Regions from separate parts of the Streptomyces sp. NPDC088254 genome, predicted to be linked through region 3. Evidence: riboswitches for the same ligand, from Rfam matches in the RefSeq annotation. Region 3 holds a riboswitch; each other region holds the start of a gene.
The links. Region 3 has a riboswitch for cyclic di-AMP ahead of ACIOC0_RS00780 (C40 family peptidase). Riboswitches for the same ligand answer to the same signal wherever they lie in the genome.
Positions count from the first base shown of each region.

Region 1: another riboswitch for cyclic di-AMP. It lies ahead of ACIOC0_RS27690 (NlpC/P60 family protein); the one in region 3 lies ahead of ACIOC0_RS00780 (C40 family peptidase).
Region 2: another riboswitch for cyclic di-AMP. It lies ahead of ACIOC0_RS37610 (peptidoglycan DD-metalloendopeptidase family protein); the one in region 3 lies ahead of ACIOC0_RS00780 (C40 family peptidase).
Region 4: another riboswitch for cyclic di-AMP. It lies ahead of ACIOC0_RS28530 (transglycosylase SLT domain-containing protein); the one in region 3 lies ahead of ACIOC0_RS00780 (C40 family peptidase).

Region 1 covers NZ_JBIURQ010000010.1:143,082-148,563, reverse strand. The annotation lists gene ACIOC0_RS27700 (NlpC/P60 family protein) at 1-179, opposite strand, end outside; gene ACIOC0_RS27695 (hypothetical protein) at 684-1,037, shown strand; gene ACIOC0_RS27690 (NlpC/P60 family protein) at 1,089-2,270, opposite strand; cyclic di-AMP (ydaO/yuaA leader) riboswitch at 2,279-2,454, opposite strand; gene pcrA (DNA helicase PcrA) at 2,724-5,213, shown strand; gene ACIOC0_RS27680 (M23 family metallopeptidase) at 5,287-5,482, opposite strand, start outside.
Region 2 covers NZ_JBIURQ010000016.1:204,486-209,967, reverse strand. The annotation lists gene ACIOC0_RS37620 (SGNH/GDSL hydrolase family protein) at 1-122, opposite strand, end outside; partial or broken gene ACIOC0_RS37615 (DUF6250 domain-containing protein) at 249-524, opposite strand; gene ACIOC0_RS37610 (peptidoglycan DD-metalloendopeptidase family protein) at 708-1,712, opposite strand; cyclic di-AMP (ydaO/yuaA leader) riboswitch at 1,717-1,875, opposite strand; gene ACIOC0_RS37605 (alpha-galactosidase) at 2,181-4,274, opposite strand; gene ACIOC0_RS37600 (tyrosine-protein phosphatase) at 5,179-5,482, shown strand, end outside.
Region 3 covers NZ_JBIURQ010000001.1:159,991-165,472, forward strand. The annotation lists gene bioB (biotin synthase BioB) at 1-306, opposite strand, end outside; gene ACIOC0_RS00760 (8-amino-7-oxononanoate synthase) at 455-1,582, shown strand; gene ACIOC0_RS00765 (DUF397 domain-containing protein) at 1,625-1,867, opposite strand; gene ACIOC0_RS00770 (helix-turn-helix domain-containing protein) at 1,877-2,737, opposite strand; gene ACIOC0_RS00775 (ATP-binding protein) at 2,950-3,408, shown strand; gene ACIOC0_RS00780 (C40 family peptidase) at 3,455-3,928, opposite strand; cyclic di-AMP (ydaO/yuaA leader) riboswitch at 3,932-4,123, opposite strand; gene ACIOC0_RS00785 (hypothetical protein) at 4,491-4,796, opposite strand; gene ACIOC0_RS00790 (ATP-dependent Clp protease proteolytic subunit) at 4,804-5,430, opposite strand.
Region 4 covers NZ_JBIURQ010000010.1:310,877-316,358, forward strand. The annotation lists gene ACIOC0_RS28520 (outer membrane lipoprotein carrier protein LolA) at 1-635, opposite strand, end outside; gene ACIOC0_RS28525 (polyprenyl synthetase family protein) at 934-1,944, opposite strand; cyclic di-AMP (ydaO/yuaA leader) riboswitch at 2,542-2,728, shown strand; gene ACIOC0_RS28530 (transglycosylase SLT domain-containing protein) at 2,734-3,204, shown strand; gene ACIOC0_RS28535 (HAD family hydrolase) at 3,287-4,111, opposite strand; gene ACIOC0_RS28540 (GNAT family N-acetyltransferase) at 4,302-5,375, shown strand; gene ACIOC0_RS28545 (glycosyltransferase) at 5,424-5,482, shown strand, end outside.

The DNA.
Region 1 (5,482 bases), on a different contig from region 3:
GCCTCCTGGTACAGCTTGTCGACCTTGGCCTTCACCTGCGCCGGAGTGGCCTGGGGGGCGGCGATGCCGGCCCCTTCGAAAGCCGTCGCGCCCGCCGCGCCGGCGAGGGCGAGGGTGGCCGCCGTTCGAACCGTATGGCCGCCGAGCGAGCGCTGTCTCGGCTTGCGGTGCGCTGCCACGTGGGACTGCACGTCCTTTCGTACGACCGCCTCGTCGGTACGGCCGTCGGGTGGGGCCGGGCGGGGGCCCGTGCCCGCCGTGGGGAGCGGACGGCCGTACGGCCGCGGGGAGCGGCTGACGCGTCCGGCGGCGGCCCGCTCAGGGAAGCGGACGCGCCGCCGGACTTTCGGCGGTGGTGGCCGACTGCCGTCCCTGGTCCGGACGGCGGTGGGGAGCCGGTCACCTGGGGGAGGACGCTAGGCCCGGTGATGTCGGGTCGGTAACGAGATGTACGGAAGTGACACCAGTGGACTGAAAGGTGACCGGACATGGTCGTCGAGCCGGTCCGGAGCCATCGGTTTCGCGCACTTCACTGACCGATCCGGCGCTTTCGGGGCAGATTCCGACGGCGGACTGCTATGCGGCGCATATGTGCGGGACCCGCACGAGGGGGCGGACCGGGTGTGCGCGAGGGGTGGGCCGGTGTCCGGCGGCGACCGCACCGCTGACTAGCATCCGGCTCCATGGACGTACTCATCCACCTCTTCGTCGGCCTGCACATCATCGGCATCGCCGCGCTCCTCGGCGGCTTCCTCACCCAGATGAAGGCGATGGGCCGGGGCACGGCCCGCTTCGTCCCCGCGATGCTGCACGGCGCGGCGACGATGCTGGTCACCGGTGTCGTCCTGGTCGGCCTCAACCAGGCGGACGACCAGGCCGTCAACAACATCAAGATCGGTGTGAAGCTCGCCCTGCTGATCGTGATCCTCGGCCTCGTCTACGTGAAGCGGGACGAGGAGAGCGTGGAGAAGCCGCTGTTCGGGCTGGTCGGCGCGCTGACCGTGGCCAACGTCTTCATCGCGGTGCTCTGGACCTGACGCGGCAGGACAGGGGCCCGGCACACCCGACCGGTGCCCCCGTGCCCCGGCTCAGGCCGGCCGGACCACGCTGTGGATCGCGGACTCCCCGTCGTAGAACACCGACTCCTCGCGCACGTACGTCCCGGGCTTGGGCGCGTGGATCATCATGCCGTTGCCGATGTAGAGACCCACGTGGGTGACGTCGTCGTAGAAGAAGATCAGGTCGCCGGGCCGGGCGTCGGCCACGGAGACCGTCGTGCCGGCGCCGACCTGGTCGTAGGTGGTGCGCGGGAGGGAGACCCCGGCGGCCTTCCAGGCGGCCTTGGTGAGCCCGGAACAGTCGTAGGAATCGGGCCCCGTGGCCCCCCAGACGTACGGCTTGCCGATCTGCGCGCGGGCGTAGGCGAGCGCCTTCGCCGCCTTGGTGCCGTAGGAGGCGTCGGCGGCCGGGGACGAGGATGACGAAGAGGGCGACGAGGGCGCGGACGGCGCGTCCGACCCGGAGGAGCCGGCGCTCCTCTCCCGTTCCGCCGCCCGCTCCGCCGCCTGCTGCCGCGCCAGCTCCGCCGCCTTGCGCGCGGCCTCCTGCTGCTTGCGCTTCTCGATCTCGGCGAGCCGCGCCCTCTCCTGCGAGGTCAGCCGCGACAGCAGCACGCGCGCGTCGCTGAGCTTCTTCTGGACGGTGGCCTTGGCGGTCTTCAGGTCGTTCTGTGAGGCGGTGAGCGTCTGAAGGCTCTGGGACGCCTCCTGCCGCTTCTTCATCGTCGCCGACTGCTCGGTGACGTAGGCGTCGACCGACTCCTTCTGGCGGCTGGTCAGCCGGTCCATCAGCTGCGTCCGGTCGAAGTAGTCCTGCGGGGTGTCCGCGAGCAGGAAGGTCGCGGTGTCGGGCGCGGAGGCGCCGGTGCGGTACTGGGCGGCGGCGAAGGAACCCAGCTCCTCGCGCGCCTCGTTGAGCTTCTCGGTGCGCCGGGCGACGTCGTCGAGGAGGCCGTCCACGCGCGTGCGTTGCTGGGCCGTCCTCTCCTTGGCGGCGTTGTACTTCTCGGTCGCCGACTCCGCCTGCCGGTAGAGGTCGCCGACCTTCTTCTCGACCTCCTCCAGACTCGGCTTGCCGTCGGCGGAAGGCGTGGCCTGAGCCGTCTGCGAGAGCAGCGCCACGGAGGCGAGGGCGGCGGTGGCGAGGGCGGGGGTGCGTATGCCCGCTACGCGCGTGCCCGGGGAGCGTGGCTTGCGGTGCTGCGACGCCAAGGGAGGCGACTCCTTCCGTGCTCCGCCTACCGGGTCAGCTGTCGGGTTCGGGCGGGTGCTTCGGAAGGGTTGCCCTACGGCCGCGCCCTTGCGGGGGGCGGGCGGCCGATTCACCCCAAGGTCTCGGTGGGTCCCCGGCTCCGGCTGCCGCGAGGGCGCGCGCCGGACTCGGCGGAGGCCGCGCGGTCCGGCGGGGTTCGCCGGTGGGGGGGCGTACGGCCTTCCGGGCACGGTAGCCAACTGCTGTGACCCCTGTGAAGGTTGAGGGGTGATATGCCCCGATACATTTCCGTGACTCTCGGTCAGGTCTCTGGCGTTCTGTGACTGATGTGGAGGATAGATGTTCTTTCTCATGTTCTGGGCAGATTGATCCTGCATGTCCATGCCCGCCGGGTGGTGATGTTCCCGGGACGGCGGCGGGTTGTCGGTGCGGCACCCTAGACTCGGAGAGCGATGAGCAGCCTCTTTGACGACAGCTTCCTGGCGGACCTCCAGGCCCCGCGCGGCCACGAGGAGGAGCCCCCGCCTCCGCCCGAGGACGATCACACTCCGGAGTCGGTTCCGGACGATCTGTTCGGCGGGAAGTTCGACGTGCCCCCGGACCGGGACGCCCACTACCGCGACGGCGCCCCCCGCCCGGTCATCGACGCCGCCGCGCTCCTGGAGGGGCTCAACGACAACCAGCGCGCCGCCGTCGTCCACGCCGGCGCGCCGCTGCTCATCGTCGCCGGGGCGGGCTCCGGCAAGACGCGCGTGCTGACCCACCGCATCGCCCACCTTCTCGCCGAGCGGGACGTCCACCCCGGGCAGATCCTCGCGATCACCTTCACCAACAAGGCCGCGGGCGAGATGAAGGAGCGCGTCGAGCAGCTCGTCGGCCCGCGCGCGAACGCGATGTGGGTGATGACGTTCCACAGCGCGTGCGTGCGCATCCTGCGCCGTGAGAGCAAGAAGCTCGGCTTCACCTCGTCGTTCTCGATCTACGACGCCGCCGACTCCAAGCGTCTGATGGCCCTGGTCTGCCGCGACCTGGACCTCGACCCCAAGCGCTACCCGCCCAAGTCCTTCAGCGCCAAGATCAGCAACCTGAAGAACGAGCTGGTCGACGAGGAGGACTTCGCCGCCCAGGCCGCCGACGGCTTCGAGAAGACGCTCGCCCAGGCCTACGCGATGTACCAGTCGCGGCTGCGCGAGGCGAACGCCCTCGACTTCGACGACCTGATCATGACGACGGTCAACCTGCTCCGCGCGTTCCCCGACGTCGCCGAGCACTACCGCCGCCGCTTCCGGCACGTCCTGGTCGACGAGTACCAGGACACCAACCACGCCCAGTACGCCCTGGTCCGCGAGCTGGTCGGCACCCCCGAGCACCCCGTCGACGTGCCGCCGAGCACGTACGACGTGCCGCCGGCCGAGCTGTGCGTCGTGGGCGACGCCGACCAGTCGATCTACGCCTTCCGCGGGGCGACCATCCGCAACATCCTCCAGTTCGAGGAGGACTACCCGGACGCGACGACGATCCTGCTGGAGCAGAACTACCGCTCCACCCAGACGATCCTGTCCGCCGCCAACGCGGTCATCGAGCGCAACGAGTCCCGCCGCCCCAAGAACCTGTGGACCAACGCGGGTGAGGGCGCGCGCATCACCGGCTACGTCGCCGACACCGAGCACGACGAGGCGCAGTTCGTCGCCGACGAGATAGACCGCCTCACCGACGCGGGCGACGCGAAGGCCAAGGACGTCGCCGTCTTCTACCGCACCAACGCGCAGTCCCGTGTCTTCGAAGAGGTCTTCATCCGCGTCGGCCTGCCCTACAAGGTCGTCGGCGGCGTCCGCTTCTACGAGCGCAAGGAGGTCCGGGACGTCCTGGCCTACCTGCGGGTCCTCGCCAACCCGGAGGACTCGGTGCCGCTGCGCCGCATCCTCAACGTGCCCAAGCGCGGCATCGGCGAGCGCGCCGAGGCCATGATCGACGCCCTGTCCCAGCGCGAGAAGATCAGCTTCCCGCAGGCCCTGAAGCGCGTCGACGAGGCCTACGGCATGGCCGCGCGGTCGACCAACGCCGTGAAGCGGTTCAACGTGCTGATGGACGAACTGCGCACCATCGTCGAGTCGGGCGCGGGACCGGCCACGGTGCTGGAGGCGGTCCTCGAACGCACCGGGTACCTGGCCGAGTTGCAGGCCTCCACCGACCCGCAGGACGAGACTCGCATCGAGAACCTCCAGGAACTCGCGGCCGTGGCCCTGGAGTTCGAGCAGGAGTCGGGGGAGAGCGAGACGCCCGCCTCGCTCGCCGAGTTCCTGGAGCGGGTCGCGCTCGTCGCCGACTCCGACCAGATCCCCGACGAGGACGAGGACGGCTCGGGCGTGATCACACTGATGACCCTGCACACGGCCAAGGGCCTGGAGTTCCCGGTCGTCTTCCTCACCGGCATGGAGGACGGCGTCTTCCCCCACATGCGCGCCCTCGGCCAGACCAAGGAACTGGAGGAGGAGCGCCGCCTCGCCTACGTCGGCATCACGCGTGCGCGTGAGCGGCTGTACCTCACGCGGTCGGCGATGCGCAGCGCCTGGGGACAGCCCTCGTACAACCCGCCCTCCCGGTTCCTGGAGGAGATCCCGGCCACGCACGTCGACTGGAAGCGCACCGGCGCGACCTCGCCCCTGTCCTCCGGGGGCCCGGCGTCCTCGGTGGCGGCCTCGCTGTCGTCGTCGCGCTCCCGCTCCTCGGCGGCCGGCGCGTCCGGCTTCGCCACGCGGCGCACGGCGGAGAAGCCGGTCGTCTCCCTGGCCGTCGGCGACCGCGTCACCCACGACCAGTTCGGGCTCGGCACGGTCGTCGCCGTGAAGGGCACGGGCGCGAACGCCGAGGCCACGATCGACTTCGGCGACGTCAAGCCGAAGCGGCTGCTGCTGCGGTACGCGCCGGTGGAGAAGCTCTGACATGACGGAAAGCCCCCACCGCGACGGAGTCCGTCACGGCGGGGGCTCACCGAAAGGTGGTGCCGGGAGGCGCCTACGTCGGGTCCAGACCGTGGCTGCGCAGCCACGAAAGCGGGTCGATCGAGCTGCCCCCGCCCGGCCGCACCTCGAAGTGCAGGTGGGGACCGGTCGAGTTGCCGGAGTTCCCGGAGTACGCGATCGGCTCGCCGGCCTTCACCTTGGTGCCGGAGGAGACGCGGTAGCTGGAGAGGTGGCAGTACCAGGTCTCC
Region 2 (5,482 bases), on a different contig from region 3:
GGCCGCCGGTCCGCGAGCAGTACCGCGAACCGGTCGGCCCAGCCGACGAACGCCCCGTCGGGCCCGGGGTCGCCGACGCCCTCGGTGAAGCTGTCCCCCACCGCCACGTACGACCCGATCACTGATCTGCTGTCACTCTTCGAATCGTCTGCCACAGCAGTGCATGATTCACCGTCGAATGTGACCTACGCGACCGTAGGCAAGGGTTGACTGGCGGTGAGAAAGGACACCCTTAAAGAATTTGCCAATCAAGGAATAAGGGACCACACGCGGAAGTCGTTGATGCGGAAGCGGCTCCACGTGGTGCGGAACGCGAAGTGCCCGCTGATGCAGGGCTCGGGGTCGGTGTGGTCGAACACGAGCGGTCCGTTGTTCCGCCACCGGACGGTGGAGCCGTCGGACACGATGCGGACGTGGTTCGGCTCGCCCGCGACGAGCAGCGGCTCGGTGCAGTCGTGCAGCAGCGGCCGCTCCCCCGGCCGGCCGACGTAACGGCGCATCCGGGTCGTGGTGTTGGAGTTGGAGGCCGTCTTGGGGAACGGCTCCTTCGTGACGCGCGGAGTACGGCGGACGGCACGGAAAGCGCTTGCCGGGCGAGAGGCGGAGCTCGCCGTGCCCTCGCCCCGCCACCGCTGTCGACACCCCGGGAGCCCCGCCACGAGACCGCAACACGACGATCACGGACTCGTGGCGGCCACGGGGGCCCGTCAGCCGACGGAGACGCCGCGCGCGCGGAGGTAGGCGACCGGGTCGACGTCGGAGCCGTAGTCCGGCGTGGTGCGGATCTCGAAGTGCAGGTGCGGTCCGGTCACGTTGCCGGTCGAGCCGGAGAGGCCGACCTGCTGGCCGGGGAAGACGCTCTGGCCGGCCGAGACGGAGAGCGCGGAGAGGTGGGCGTACTGGGCGTAGTAGCCGTCGGCGAGCCGGATGACGACCTGGTTGCCGTACGCGCCGCCCCAGCCCGCGGAGACGACCGTACCCGCGCCGACGGCCTTGAGCGAGGTGCCGGTCGGGACGACGAAGTCGACGCCGGTGTGGTAGCCGCTGGACCACATGCTGCCGGACATCCGGTACGGGGTGCCGACGGATGCGTTGGACACGGGGAGGCTGAAGCCGGAGACGTTGCCGCCGCCGCGGGTGGTCTGCCCGGCCGACGTCTTCGTGGCGGACCTCGAAGAGTGCGAGGACTTCGAGGAGTGCGAGGACTTCGAAGAGTGGGAGGACTTGGGGGCGGACGACTTGGAGGAGTGCGCGGAGCGCGAGCCCTTCGACGCCGTGTCACCGGAACCGGCGGCGCCCGCGGAACCGGCCGCCGCCCGCTTGCCGATCGACAGCTTCAGGCCGGGGTGGATGAGCGAGGGGTCCTCGCCGACGGCCTCGCGGTTGTCGGCGTACAGCTTCTGCCAGCCGCCGCGCACGTGCTGCTCGTCCGCGATCCTGGAGAGGTAGTCGCCGGACCGGACCGTGTAGGTCGTGGTGTTCGCCGCGGCCGGGGCCTCGGCCGCGGCGGAGCGCTGCGCGACCGGGACGGTCTGCACGGGCTTGTCCGAGACGGAGGAGACGGACTGGGCCGCCGACTGGGCGGGAGCCGCGTGGGCGCCGGCGGCGCCGATGAGCGGGAGGGCGAGAGCCGCGCCGCCGGTGCCGGCGGCGGCGATGGAACGGCTGAAGCGCGGAGCCTTGGGACGGCGGTGCTTACCCTTCGCGGGCATGGCGGGTTCCTCTCCGGCGCCTGCGAGGTGAGCTGTCGGGTGCGGGCTGGAGATGCCCGGCCGCGCCGGAGCGCGGCTTTACCCCAAGCCTGTTCCGGAGACCGGAACAGGCGGTCTTGCCTGTGGGTCCCCCGCTCCTGCCGTGGACGGGTGAGTGTCTGCGGGTTCCGGTCGGCGGCAGGATTCGGCGTCCGTCCGGATTGGCGTGAAACCTAAGCGACCCGGACACGCGACGACAAGCGACACGTGCCCCGGTGACGTCCGCGTCGTGATCCGCTGCGCCGTGCTCCCGTCACACTCCGTGCACCAGGTGACGCATTCTGCGGGAAACACTCATGAAAACTCCACGAATTACGTGAACATGGCTAATGACGCACGGTCACGAATATGACGCTGCTCACGCCGCACCGCTCAGCGGCCCTTATTCCAGACCGAGTTGAATGAAGGGCATCAATTCGGGCAGAGCGCTCAGATACGGCACAGACGGACAACCGTCGCATCGAGGTCACCGCGCAGTCCCGTGCGCAACCCGTGATGCAACAGCACCGCCCCCCGGTGCACTTCGCCCGTTTCGAGGCATTCGTACGACGCCTTCGGGTCGAGGCTGCGCAACCGTACCGCCGGCGCCGGCTCGCCGTAGCGCTGCGACTGGAGCCAGGCGAGGACGACGCTCTCGCCCCCGCGCACGTACTGCACCGCGCTCAGGCCGCCCTCGGGGGCGCGCAGCCGATGGAGGTCGCCGTGCTGGACGAGGGGCCGGATCTCCTTGTAGAGATCCACCCAGCGCCGGGCCTCGGCGAGTTCCTCCTCGGTCCACTCGGACAGGTCGCCGCCGACGCCGAGCACTCCCGCCATCGCGCTGACGAACCGGAACCGCAGCGAGCTGACGCGGCCGTTGAGCTGGGTGTTGGGACTGTCGGTGACCCAGGCGGCCATCACCCGCGCGGGGTGGATCTGACTGAAACCGTGCTGGATGGCGAGTCGGTCCAGCGGGTCGGTGTTGTCGGAGGTCCACACCTGGTCGGTACGGCTCATGATCCCGAGGTCGATCCGCCCGCCACCGCCCGAGCAGGACTCGAAGGCGACACCGGGGTGCGCCTCCCGCAACCGGTCCAACAGAGCGTACAGGCCGCGCACATGGTCCACCCAGAGCCGCTGCGGATACGGGTCGTCCGGCCAGCCGGCATCGGTGAAGCAGCGGTTGAAGTCCCACTTGACGTAGTCGATCGGGGCACTGGACAGCAGGGTGTCGAGCCGCTGCCAGAGGTACTCCCGGACGTCCTCGCGGGCGAGGTTGAGGACCAGTTGGTTGCGCAGTTCCGTGCGCCTGCGTCCCGGCTGGAACTGCACCCAGTCGGGGTGCGCCCGGTACAGGTCGCTGTCCGGGTTGACCATCTCGGGCTCGACCCAGATGCCGAACTGCATGCCGAGCGCGTGCACGTACTCGGCGAGCGGCTTCAGGCCCTTGGGGAAGCGGTCGGGGTTGGGCGTCCAGTCACCGAGCCCCGCGTGGTCGCCGGTGCGCGCGCCGAACCAGCCGTCGTCGACCACGAACAGCTCGACGCCGACGGCCGCGGCGCGGCGGGCGAGGGTGGCCTGCTGCTCCTCGGAGATGTCGAAGTAGGTGGCCTCCCAGGAGTTGAACAGCACCGGCCGGTCGCGCTCGGCGTCGGGGATCACGTGGGCGCGCTGGTAGGCGTGCCAGGCGCGGCTGGCGCCCCCGAAACCCTCGTCGGTCCACAAGCCGGCGAAGACGGGCGTGGTGAAGTCCTCGCCTGGCGCGAGCAGCGTCAGGCCCGAGTCGTCGTGGCCGGCGCCGCCGGTGATCTGCACGCGGGCGTCGGGCAGTTGGGCGACGGAGATCCGCCAGGACCCGGACCAGCCCAGGGCGCAGCCGTAGACCTCGCCGCGCTCCTCGGTGGCGTCGGCGTCCAGGGCGACCCAGGGCAGGTGCTGGTGGCTGGTGTGGCCGCGACGGCTGCCGATGACCTTCTCGCCGTAGGTGAGGGGCGCGCGGGTGAGGCGGGACTCCGCGGCCCAGCGGCCGTGCAGCTGGGACAGCCGCCAGCCGTCGCGGTCGGGGATCGTCCAGACGGCGGAGTCGGCGCGCAGCAGCTCCAGTGGCTCGTCGCCCTGCCCGCCCTCGTGGCGAAGGGTCGTCCAGCGCTCCACGACGTCGCCGCGCATCCGGTAGTGCAGGGTGACGGCCAGTCGGCCGTCGCGGAAGCGCAGCCGCAGCTCGTCGCCCTCCTCGCCGCCGTCCGTCTCATGGCCGACGAAGGACCACTCGGTGCCGCGCCGTCCGGGGGTGCGCACCGACAGGGCGGGCCGCACGAAGCGGGCCCCGCCCTCCACGGGGTACTCCTCGCGGCCGTCGAGGGGGGACTCGAAGGCCCAGTAGTCCGGCAGCGGGCGCACGGCGAGCGCCTGCGCGTCGGCCAGCTCGATCCGGGGGCCCCAGTGCAGGTGCACGAGCTCGTCGGTCTCGGTGACATGGACGGCGTAGCTGCTGGCAGGCCCGGAGAGGAGCCAGGTACGGCCGTCGGCGTCGGACTCGGGCATCAAACCCCCACTGATTCGAACAGGTGCGATCAATCGCCGACATCATCCGACGTCGACGTTCACTGAGCAAACGTCAGGGGGGTGCGCTTCGCGCGGAACGGGGGCGACGGCGGGTGAGCGGGCCTCAGGCGGACCGGGGGGGACGTCGGGTGAGCCGGGGCTTGTACGGGGCTCGGCAGAGGCCGGGGGGCCTCGGGCGTATCCGGGGAGGGTGAGCCAGGGCTGGTACGGGGCTCGGCGGACGCCGGGTGAGCGGACCGCGGGCGGACCTAGGGGACGTCGGGTCTGCTGGGCCTTGTACGGAGCTCGGCGGACGCCGGGACAGCAGCGGCAGCACTCCGTGGAGGGCGCGGATTCGTCGCCGGGTGCGGGGTGCGTTGTGGCTCGTCGCGCAGTTCCCCGCGCCCCTGAGACCCGCCTCGCAGGAGGCGGGCAGGCGCGCTCGTGAGCGGCCTCATGGCCTGGCCCCGCGGCGCGCGAGCCGGGCTCACATGTAGCTGGCAGGACCCGCGCGGGCGGGTGTCGCGCGGGGGCAGGAAGGACCCGGCGTGACGCCCGGCCTCCGTGCCCGGGGCGGCCGGGGGGTGAGCCGGGCTCACATGGATCTCACCTGTGGGGGTGCGCGTGCCTCGTACGGGGGTGGGCAGGCCCTGCGTGAGCGGCGTCGGGCCGCCCGGCGGGTGCGCCGAGTTCACATGCACCGGCTGGCGGCGCGTGAGCCGAGCCTCGTGCGGGGCTGTTCGGGCCCTGGAGGGTGCGGGTACGGGCCGTGGGAAGCGGTGGGCTTCGGCTGTGGTGGTGGGTGGTGGACGGCTGCCGGGGGTGTGAATCGATGTCGTATCGTCAAGGAAGTTCCGTCGGGCACCGAGCCGCGCCGGCGGGGACCGACCGGGAGGGAGCCCCCGTGACGCAGCAGATCCCGTCGACCGAGCCCGAGCTGGCCGGTGTGCGCAACTTCCGCGACGTGGGCGGTCTGCCGACCGGCGACGGCCGCAAGGTGCGGCACGGCGTGCTGTTCCGCAGCGGCCACCTCGCGCACGCGACCGGCGAGGACGCCGCGTTCCTGGCCACCCTCGGCCTGCACACCATCTTCGACTTCCGCAACGCGGCGGACCTCAGGCTGGAGGGCCCGGACGTCGAGCTGCCGGGTGTGCGCAACGTGAACCTGCCGCTGTCCGACCCGGCGGACGGCGCGGAGTTCTGGAAGA
Region 3 (5,482 bases):
GGCCAGCCCCGCGGCGGCCGCCTCGGAAGCCTCGTCTGGCTTGAGCCAGGTGTACTTGAGGATCCCGGCCGTGGAGCCCAGCCGCTGGGAGCAGTAGGAGCAGTCCTCGGGGCACAGCCCCGACTTCAGGTTGACGAGGTAGTTGAGCTTCACCCGTCGGCCGAACCAGTGCCGGCGCACCTTGCCGGCCGCGGCCACCACTTCGAGCAGGTCGTCGTCGGAGGTGGCCAGCACGGCCAGCGCTTCCTCGCGGGTCGGCAGCTCGCGCCGAAGCCCCTTGTCCACCAGCGTGTTCAGCAGGTCCATGAGAGCCGATCCTGTCCTACCGACCCGCTCCGGGCCAAGGTAGGGACCGGACAACACACCCGCTTCGACGTGTGGGTATTGCCACACCATGGGGGACCGGCCGGGCCGCTAGTGTCTGTCCGCTACCTACAAAAGACCCGGAGGACCCATGGCGTTCGGCTGGATCGACGAGCAGTCGGAGTCGCGCCGCCGCGCCGGACTCGTACGCACCCTGCGCCCCCGGCCGGCCGACTCCCCGCTGCTCGACCTCGCGAGCAACGACTACCTGGGGCTGGCCCGCCATCCCGAGGTCACCGAGGGCGCGGCGCGTGCCGCCCGGACCTGGGGCGGCGGCTCCACCGGCTCCCGGCTCGTCACCGGCACCACCGAGCTGCACACCGAACTGGAGCGCGAACTCGCCGCGTTCTGCGGCGCCGAGGCGGCGCTCGTCTTCTCCTCCGGCTACGCCGCCAACCTGGCCGCGGTCACCGCGCTGGCACCGCACGGCTCGCTGATCGTCTCCGATGCGGGCAACCACGCCTCGCTCATCGACGGCTGCCGGCTCGCCCGCGGCGTCACCCAGGTCGTCGCGCACGCCGACCCGGACGCCGTGCGCAAGGCGCTCGGCACCCACGACGGCCCGGCCGTCGCCGTCTCCGACACCGTCTTCTCGGTCGACGGCGACGCGGCCCCGCTGGCCGCCCTCGCGCGCGCGTGCCGGGAGCACGGCGCCGGTCTGGTCGTGGACGACGCCCACGGCCTCGGGGTGCTCGGCGACGGCGGCCGGGGCGCCCCGCACGCGGCGGGACTGGCGGGCGCGGACGACGTGGTCGTCACGGTGACGCTGTCCAAGTCGCTGGGCAGTCAGGGCGGGGCCGTGCTCGGTCCCGCGCGCGTGATCGACCACCTGGTCAACGCGGCCCGGACGTTCATCTTCGACACGGGACTCGCCCCGGCGGCGGCGGGAGCGGCCCTGGCGGCCCTGCGGCTGCTGCGCCGGGAACCGGAACGCGCCGCACGCGCGCGTGCGGTCGCGGGTGAGCTGCACGCCCGGCTGACGGCCGCGGGCCTGGAAGCGGTGCGTCCGGACGCCGCGGTCGTCTCCGTGCGGGCCCCGTCCCCGGAGCTGGCTCTGCGCTGGGCGGCCGACTGCCGGACGGCCGGCCTGGCCGTGGGCTGCTTCCGTCCTCCCTCCGTGCCCGACGGCGTCTCACGTCTGAGGCTGACCGCCCGCGCGGACCTCACCGAGCGGCAGATCGAACACGCTGTACGGGTGATCGACGGGACACGGCCGTGAGCGGGTGCGACACGGCCGTGCGCCGGGGAGAAGGGGAAGGAATCAGCGGAACGCGGCGGTGAAGCCCGTCCAGCTCTCGGGGGAGAACAGCAGGGCGGGACCGTCCGGGTCCTTGGAGTCGCGTACGGCGAGCAGGCCGGACCACGGTCCCGAGCGGGGGCGGGCCGTCTCCACGCAGTTGTTGGCCCCCGTGCTGTGGCTGCTGCGCAGCCAGCGCAGACCGTCCGGGCAGCAGAGGTCGGCGAGTTCGGTGCTGGAGGGTACGTGCCGAGGCAGTGCGGTCATGGTGCCTCCTTACACGCCGTCACCTATCGCGGCGATGTATTCCAGGGAGTCCTCGGGCGAAAGCGCGTTCGCCTGAAGGGCGTTGAAGGCCTCCGTGTAGACCCGGAGGTCTTCTTTCCGCTCGAGGTAGAGAGTACTCGTCAAGTGGTCGAGAACAACCACGTCAAGATCAGAAGTGCTCGAAAATGAGAAGACGACGAAGGGGCCGGTGACGCCGATATGTGCCCCGGCAGTGAACGGCAGTACCTGCAGCCTCACTTGGGGAAGCCGAGCCGCCTCCATCAGCCGCTCCAGCTGCCGTGCCATGACCTCGGGACCGCCCACCTCCCGGCGCAGCACCGCCTCGTCCAGCACCGCGTCCAGCTCCAGCGGCGGACGGGCCCGCAGCACCTCCTGCCGGGTCAGCCGCACCTCCACCAGCGTGTCCAGCCGCTCCTCCGGAACTCCCCCCACGGCGGCCCGGGTCACCGCGCGGGCGTACTCCGCCGTCTGGAGCAGGCCCGGGACCACGGTCGTCTCCAGTGTGCGCATCGCGCGGGCCTGGGACTCCAGGCTGATGAAGTCCCGGTAGGTGGGCGGAAGGACACCCCGGTAGGCGTGCCACCAGTGGTCCCTTCCGGCGCCGTCGTCCAGGCCGGCCAACGCGAGCATGACCTCGCGCAGTTGGGGGTCGCCCACGCCGTAGGCGTCGAGGAGTGAGCGCACATCGGCCGGTTTCGCACCGCTGGAGCCGGTCTCGATCCGGCTCACCTTCGACTGGTGCCAGCCCACGAGCCGCGCGGCCTCATCGCTCGTGAGGCCGGCCCCGGTGCGCAACGCCCGCAGTTCCGCGCCCAGTTTCCGGCGGCGCACCGCGGGACCGTGCTGCATGGAGCGCTCCTCACTCCTGGGGGCCGTGCAAATACGCTCTGCCGTAGCAGAGTTCACCGCATCGGGCGACAGATATATGCACTTCTTGGTGGATCGCCGCCCGGGCGTGAGGCGGTGATGGCACTCTGGCGACGAAGCACCAGTCCGGGACCGTACTCGAACCATCCGCACCGTGTCGGACTCCGGTCCCGTGGGAAAGGGACGACGTCGCCATGGCAGACCATCTGGAAGCCTCCCTCACTCTGCCGAGCGACCCCGCTTCGGTGTCCACGGCCCGCGCCTTCGCACTCGACACCCTCGGGGAGTGGGGACTGCCGGCGGACGCGGACGTGTCCGACACCATCCGCCTCATCGTCTCCGAACTGGCCACCAACGCCGTTCAGCACACCTTCGGGCTGTCGCCCACGTTCACGGTGGACCTCGTGCTCGACCGGGACGAGCGCCTGCGCATCGGCGTCACCGACAGCCACCCCCGCTTCCCCAGACGCCTGCCGGCCGCTGTCCAGCAGGACAACGGCCGGGGCATGGTGATCATCCGCTGTCTCACCGCCGAGCACGGCGGCAGACTCCGCGTCCGCCCCACCCGGGAGGGCGGCAAGACGGTGTCGATCGAGCTTCCGTGGGCCCTCCCGGCGGAACCGGTTCCGCCGAGCCCCGCGCCCGCGGCATGACGCGCCGGACAGGCCCTGGCGGCCGGCGGGGGGCCGAAGAGCGGGACTACTTGACCCGGCCGTACCAGACGCTCTTGGTCCAGATCTTCTGGAGCCGCACCACGTCGCCCGTCTTCGGCGAGTGCCAGATCTTGCCGTTCCCGGCATAGATCCCGACGTGGTAGACGTTCGACCCCGAGTGGAAGAACACCAGGTCTCCGGCCTTGCGGCCGGACGCCCCGATGTGGCGCGTCTTGTTGTACTGCTGGGCCGCCGTACGGGGCAGCGTCTTGCCCGCCTTCTTGTACGAGTACATCGTCAGCCCGGAGCAGTCGAACCTGTTCGGGCCGGTGGCACCGTACTTGTACGGGGATCCCTTCTTCGAGGCCGCGACCTGGAGTGCCTTCGACGCCGGCGTGGCGGCCGCGGCGTCGGCGGCGATGCCCGGAACCATGATCGAGCCGCCGACGGCGGCGATGGCGAACGCCGAGGCCGTACCGGCCCGGGCCATGAGCGACGGGACACGATTGAGCGCAGTCATGCGCAACCCTTCGTCAGCCGCCTGTGAAGGATGACCTGTCGGATTCGGGCTGACAAAGTTGCCCGGCCGCTCGCGCGGCTTCACCCCAAGGGCTGCTCGACCCGGCGCCTCCAGTGCGGAGACGACCGTGCCGGCGACCCGTCGTGCTTGGGTCCTCCACTCCTGCCGATGCACTTCTGTCGACCTGTCATCCGAACGGCGGCAGGACTCGGCGTCCGCGCGGATCGCCCCGCCGCTTGTGGCGGGGTCTTGTCGTCAGTCAGGGATCTTGGCCTATCGATGTCCGAAAATCCCAACGGAACCGGGTATTTGTGGGGTTACTCACCACTCACCTGTTCGGGTGAACAAGCTGATGATCGATCAGATGTCCGGCCGCTGTGAGCCTCCGACCAGCACCGGAATCCCTCGCGTCTCCCGCTCGGCGGTCCCGGCGCGCAACCGCAAGGGTCCATAAGGAGCAGCGACAACTCCTCCGAACAGCCGTACGCCATTTGGTCCGTTTCGGCTCCGGGCCGGACGAGGGGCGCGCCGGGCCACCCGTCCGGGTCCGGCGGGCACCCCGTCAGCCGTCCGAGAGCGGCGGCATCGCGACGCGCGCCGCCCTGCGCTCCCCGTCCAGCACGCGCAGCGCCCGCGCGAGCGTCGGCGCGTGCAGTTCGTGCTCGCCCCGCTGGTGCATCAGCGTCAGGGCGTCCCGCAGCGCCACCGCCCGGCCCACGAGCGCCTGGGCCGCGCGCAGCCCACGGTAGGTGTCCCCGTGGCGGGCGGGGTTGATGCGGCCGAGCAGGTCGACCGCCGCCAGGTAACCGTCGATCAGCTCGGCCTCTGCGCGGGTCAGCGCGGGCAGCGGCGGCAGTTCGGGCAGCATCGGCGGCTCACCTCGCGCCCGGGCCGGTCCGGCGGTCCGGCACGATCCCGTCCGCCAGTCCGTACGCCACGGCCTCCCGCGCGTCGAGGATCTGGTCCCGTTCGAGGTCCGCGGCCACCTGCCGCGGGCTGCGCCCGGTGTGCCGTGCGAGCAGCTCCTCCATCAGGGTGCGGGTGCGGATCAGTTCCTCGGCCTGGATCGCCAGGTCGCTGGGCTGCCCCCGCACCGGCTCCGGCAGCGCCGGCTGGCCGAGCACCACCCTGGCCCCCGGCAGCAGGTACCGCTTGCCGGGCGCGCCCGCCGCCAGCAGCACGGCCGCGTGGGCGCCGACCCGGCCGAGGCAGGTGGTCGCCACGTCGCAGCCGACGTACCGGAGCGTGTCGTAGAGGGCCGTCATCGCGCTGAACGAACCGCCGGTGGAATTGAGGTACAGCGAGACGTCGCGATCCGGGTCCCGGTGCTCCAGGTACATGAGCTGGGCCATCACGTCGTTCGCCGCGGTGTCGTCGACCGGCGTCCCCAGCAGGACGATCCGCCCCTCCAGGAGCTTCGAGTAGGGGTCCAGGGTCATGTACCCGGTGCCGGTGCGTTCGGTGAACTCGGGCAGGACGTGGCGGGCGAGCGGTCGGGTCATGGGTGCCCCTCCTTCTGTTCTGTACAGAACGTACAGTATGTACGTGACGTTA
Region 4 (5,482 bases), on a different contig from region 3:
ACCCGCACGGTGCCGTCCACGGTCACGGAGGTGGTGTCGTCGACGGCCTTCAGGGCCTCGTCGGCGAAGTCCTTGGGCGTGGCGGGAGCCGCCTCGTGACCGTCGCGGCCCTCCTCGGAGGTGGAGTGGTAGACCTGATTGGAGGCGCTGTCGTACCCCCACACGTCCTTGCCGTTGTGGATGACGCTGTACTCGGCGGCGTTCTCCAGCAGCGACAGCTTCTGCCGGTCGGGCCCGCCGGCGGCGACCCGCAGGGTGTGCGTGCCGGCGGCGAGTTCGGTGAGCTTGGCGGACGGGTCGGCGGACGACCCGTCACCCTTCTTGCCCGCGGCACCGGAGAGCAGCCCGCTCTCCAGTCCGCCCAGGTCGGGCAGGCCGAGGTCGGTGGTGATCTTCACGGTGCCGGACAGCTGCTGGACGTCCGAGGCGGCGATCTTCTGGATGAGCTGCTGGGCGGTGATCCTCGGCAGGTCGGGGTCGCCCGAGTCGGCGAGCGCCGGGACGAGCCCGATCGTCGCCGCCGCGACGCCCACCACGGTGACCGGGACGACGTACCGCACGGCCTTGCGTCGTCCGACGGGCAGGTCGTCGGCCTCCCCGGCGTGCGTGCGGTCGTCGGATGCGAACGGTGCCATGTGTGCCTTACCTCCGTCGTCGGCGGCGGCTGGTCATCTCGGGTGCGACGGTCCCCACCACAAGCCGCCATTCTCACCCGAATCGGTGAGCGGTGGTGATTTCCGTGGTTTCCATATGACCAAACAACCCGCCTGGATACGTCAACCCGAGGGCGCAACTACGCGTACGCCTGCGGTATGACACGGGGGTTGAGCGGGTGGGGGGACCCGTAGGGGGCGCAGGGTGACCTGACGGGGTGAAGGAGATTCCCAGGGGGTCGCTCAGGGGTGAAGGCACGCGCCCTTCAGTGGCGGGGCGTCACCCCGCCCGGTGCACCACCGCGTCGCACAGCTCCAGCAGCGCCCGCTTCGCCTCGCACTCCCGCAGCGGCGCCAGCGCGGCCCGCGCCTCCTTGGCGTACCGCACGGTGTCCGCGCGGGCCTGCTCCAGCGCCGGGTGGGCCCGCAGGGCGGCCAGCGCCTCCGCGTGCCGCGCGTCGTCGCTGAGGTCGGAGTCGAGCAGTTCGCACAGCGCGATGTCCTCCGGCAGCGACAGCCGCTCCGCGCGCTCCCGCAGCCGCAGCACCGGCAGCGTGGGGATGCCCTCCCGCAGGTCCGTCCCGGGCGTCTTGCCCGACTCGCGCGAGTCCGAGGCGATGTCCAGGACGTCGTCCGCGAGCTGGAAGGCGACCCCGAGCCGCTCCCCGTACTGGGTGAGCACGTCGACGACCGTCTCGTCTGCGCCGGACATCATCGCGCCGAAGCGGCACGCCACCGCGACCAGCGAGCCGGTCTTGCCGCCCAGCACGTCGAGGTAGTGCTCGACCGGGTCCCGGCCGTCCGTCGGACCGGCCGTCTCCAGGATCTGGCCGGTGACCAGCCGTTCGAACGCCTCCGCCTGCACCCGGACCGCCTCGGGCCCGAGGTCGGCGAGGATGTGGGAGGCGCGGGCGAAGAGGAAGTCGCCGGTGAGCACCGCGACCGAGTTGCCCCACCGTGTGTTCGCGCTGGACACCCCGCGCCGCACCTCGGCCTCGTCCATCACGTCGTCGTGGTAGAGCGTGGCCAGGTGGGTCAGCTCGACCACCACGGCGGACGGCACGATGCCCGGCGCGTGCCGGTCCCCGAACTGCGCCGACAGCATCACCAGCAGCGGCCGGAACCGCTTCCCGCCCGCCTTCACCAGATGCTGCGCGGCCTCGGTGATGAAGGGGACCGCACTCTTGGTGGCCTCGAACAGGCCTTCCTCGACAGCCGCCAATCCGGCCTGGACATCGGCTTCCAGAGCCTGGTCCCGCACGCTCAGCCCAAACGGCCCGACGACGGTCACGAGGGGTCTCCTGTCTGCTGGTGTCCGCTGGCGCTCACACGGTTTGTCGATAGGTCGCCGACATCACTCAAGTCAGCGTATCCGGTCATGTTTCGATCACCGATAAGCCCCCACGCCCCCCGGCCCCACGTCGCCCGACCGGGAGAGGCCGCGTCCGGCTCGCGAAGCGCCGGTACCCCGGAAACCTCCCCTCCACCCCGTCGGCCGACGACGTCCCCCGGTGTGCCGAATCTCACGACGCTCACTAAATAAATCGGAACCTGAGCAGCAAATCAGACATTCCGCTCCGTGAATTCCATCGGATTTCGCTCACGCCCTTTTAAAAGCGACTTGGAACTTGATGTCCGTTTTAGTCGGTCTTGTCATCGCGGGTGAGTTGGCTCACTTTCCCCTCGGAGGTGCAGGAATCCGCCGACCCCCGGATCCCCCAGCGCGTCACGCGAGTTGACGCTTGCCGAATGCAAAGGATCAAGCGCCCCATAAACACCAGACCAAGGTCAATAGGGGTTTTCCGTGATTCCGACACTTGTTTCGGACATGTGCTCTCGCATACGTTCCCGGCCAGCCGGACAGACGCCTCATCCTGCCGCCGTCCGGCGACTCCCATCGACGAACCACTCGCGCACGGCAGGAGCGGGGGACCCAGGCAGAACGCCGGACCGGAGTACGTCACGCACGTACCGGGCCGGCTCGGGGTGAAGTCGTGTCGCCGTACCCCACGGCGCCGACCGGGCAGCTCCCGCCCGAACCCGACAGCTCACCCCGCAGGCGCCGGAGAGGAACGCCCCCATGTCCGCTGCCACTCAGCACCGCCGCCGCTTCACCCGCGCCATCGCAGTCGCCTGCGCCGGCGTCGCCGCTCTCGCCCTCCCCATCGCCGGAGCGAGCACCGCCTCGGCCGCCACCACCGCCGTCCCCGAGACCACGCTCGCCGGCTACCCCAACAACCTGGACGGGTGGATCCGCCAGTCGCTCGCCATCATGGCCGAGAAGAAGATCCCGGGCACCTATCACGGCATCTACCGCAACATCATCCGCGAGTCCTCGGGCAACCCGAACGCCATCAACCTGTGGGACTCCAACGCGGCCAAGGGCACCCCGTCCAAGGGGCTGCTCCAGGTCATCGACCCGACCTTCGCCGCGTACCACGTCGCCGGCACCGCGTACGACCCCTACGACCCGGTCGCCAACATCACCGCCGCCTGCAACTACGCGGCGGCCCGGTACGGCTCCATCGACAACGTCTTCGGCGCGTACTAGACGTACCCCTAGGGCCCGGAGACCCGCAGTACCCGGAGCTCCGTGGACACGTAGGGCCCGTAGCCCCGTAGGGCCCGTGCGCCTAGGGGAAGAGTCGTTCGAGGACGACGGCCACGCCGTCGTCCTCGTTCGACGCCGTCACCTCGTCGGCCACCGCCTTGAGCTCGGGATGGGCGTTGGCCATCGCCACGCCACACGCCGCCCAGTCGAACATGGGGATGTCGTTGGGCATGTCGCCGAAGGCGAGCGTGTCCTGAGGCCGCAGACCGAGGTGCTCGGCGGCCAGGGCGAGTCCCGTCGCCTTGGTGACGCCGGACGGCTGGAGTTCCACCGTGCCCGGCCCCGACATGGTGACGGTGGCGAGCGAACCGACCACCGAGCGGGCCGTCGCCGCCAACTCGTCGTCCGACAGGGTGGGATGGCGCAGCAGCACCTTGCTGATCGGCTCGCACCACAGGTCCTCCCGCGAGCCGACCCGCAGGGCCGGCAGGGTCGGGTGCGGCATCCGGTAGCCCGGCTCGATGAGGGTCAGCCCGTCGACGCCGTTCTGGTCGACGGCCGCGTACACCTGACCGACCTCGGCCTCGATCTTGCCCAGGGCCACCTCGGCCAGCTCCCGGTCCAGGGTGACCGACCACAGCAGGCGGTCCGCCGCGATGTCGTACACCTGCGCGCCCTGTCCGCACACCGCGAGCCCCCTGCTCCGCAGGATCCGCAGCAGCGGCCGCACCCGTGGCGCCGGACGGCCGGTCACCACGAGGTGACGGGCGCCGGCGGCCGCGACCCGTGCGAGCGCGTCGAGCGACCGGTCGGAGAACGTGTCGTCGTCGCGGAGCAGCGTTCCGTCCAGGTCGGTGGCGATGAGGGCGTACGCGGAGCGCGCGGCATATGCGTGAGGTGCGGCCATGACCAGAGAATACGGATCCCGGACACCCTCAACTCACCGCCGATGCAACCGCTCCCACAGGGAGGGAAAGGGCGGTTCTGCACCGGTTGGCAACAACATGGTCCGCTACCTACCGCTCGTACCGTCTGGAGCGGTACCGTCCACAGTGTCCGGGGGACTTGATCGGGGGGTCAGGTTGAACAGTGGACGTATTCGTGTGCTGGATCCGGAGGATCTCGGCGAGGGGGAACGGGAGCGGTGGCGCGTGCTGCGCGCGGCGTCGGCCGCTCCACGGAACCCCTTCATGGAACCCGAGTTCGCCGACGCCGTGGGGCGCGTGCGCCCGCGCACGCGCGTGGCGGTGGTGTACGAGGGGCGCGAACCGGTCGGCTTCCTGCCCCACGAGCGGGGCCCGCTGGGACGGGGGCAGGCCCTCGCGTACGGCGTCTGCGACGCGCAGGGGGCCGTACTGAGCCCGGGGCTCCGGCTCGACGCGGCCGAACTGATGTGCGCCTGCTCCCTGTCGAGCTTCGCCTTCGACAACCTGGAGGCGGAGCAGAACCTGTTCACGCGGTACGCGGCAGCCGAGTACGCCTCCTACGTCATCGACGTGGAGAAGGGGTACGAGACCTACGAGTCCGTCCTGCGCGCACAGTCGCCCAAGTTCCTGAGGACGACACTCGCCAAGGAGCGCAGGCTCGGCCGGCACGCCGGACCGCTGCGGTTCGTGTTCGACGAACGGGATCCCGCCGCGCTGCGCACGCTCATGGCGTGGAAGTCCGCCCAGTACCGGCGCACCGGACGCCGGGACCGGTTCGCCCGGCAGTGGATCACCCGGCTCGTGCACCGGCTCGCGACCGAGACGCGCGCCCCCGACTGCTCCGGCGCGCTGTCCGTCCTCTACGCCGGCGGGCGGCCCGTCGCCGCCCACTTCGGGCTGCGGTCGACGGCCGTCCTGGCCTGCTGGTTCCCCGCCTACGACCCGGCGTTCGCCAAGTACTCGCCGGGTCTGGTGCTGCATCTGCGGATGGCGGAGGCGGCCGCCGCCGAGGGCATCGGCCTGCTGGATCTGGGGCGCGGCGCGGCCGAGTACAAGGACTCGCTGAGAACGGGTGAGCTGCCCGTGTACGAGGGTGCCTGGACGCGGCCGTGGGCGGGCGCCGCACTGCACTGGCTCAGCCGGGAGCCGTCCCGCCGCGCCCACCACTTCGTCCGCAGCCGGCCGAGGCTGGCCGCGGCGGTGAACCGGGCGCTGAGGAGCGCGGGCCGGATCCGGGGGAGGTGAGGGCGGTTGGCGGGGAGGAGCCGGCGGTTCGGGAGAGGGGAGCACATCGTGTCGCGTGCGCCACGGGTACAGCGGGAGATCCGAAGGTTCCTGGACATCGATCCGGT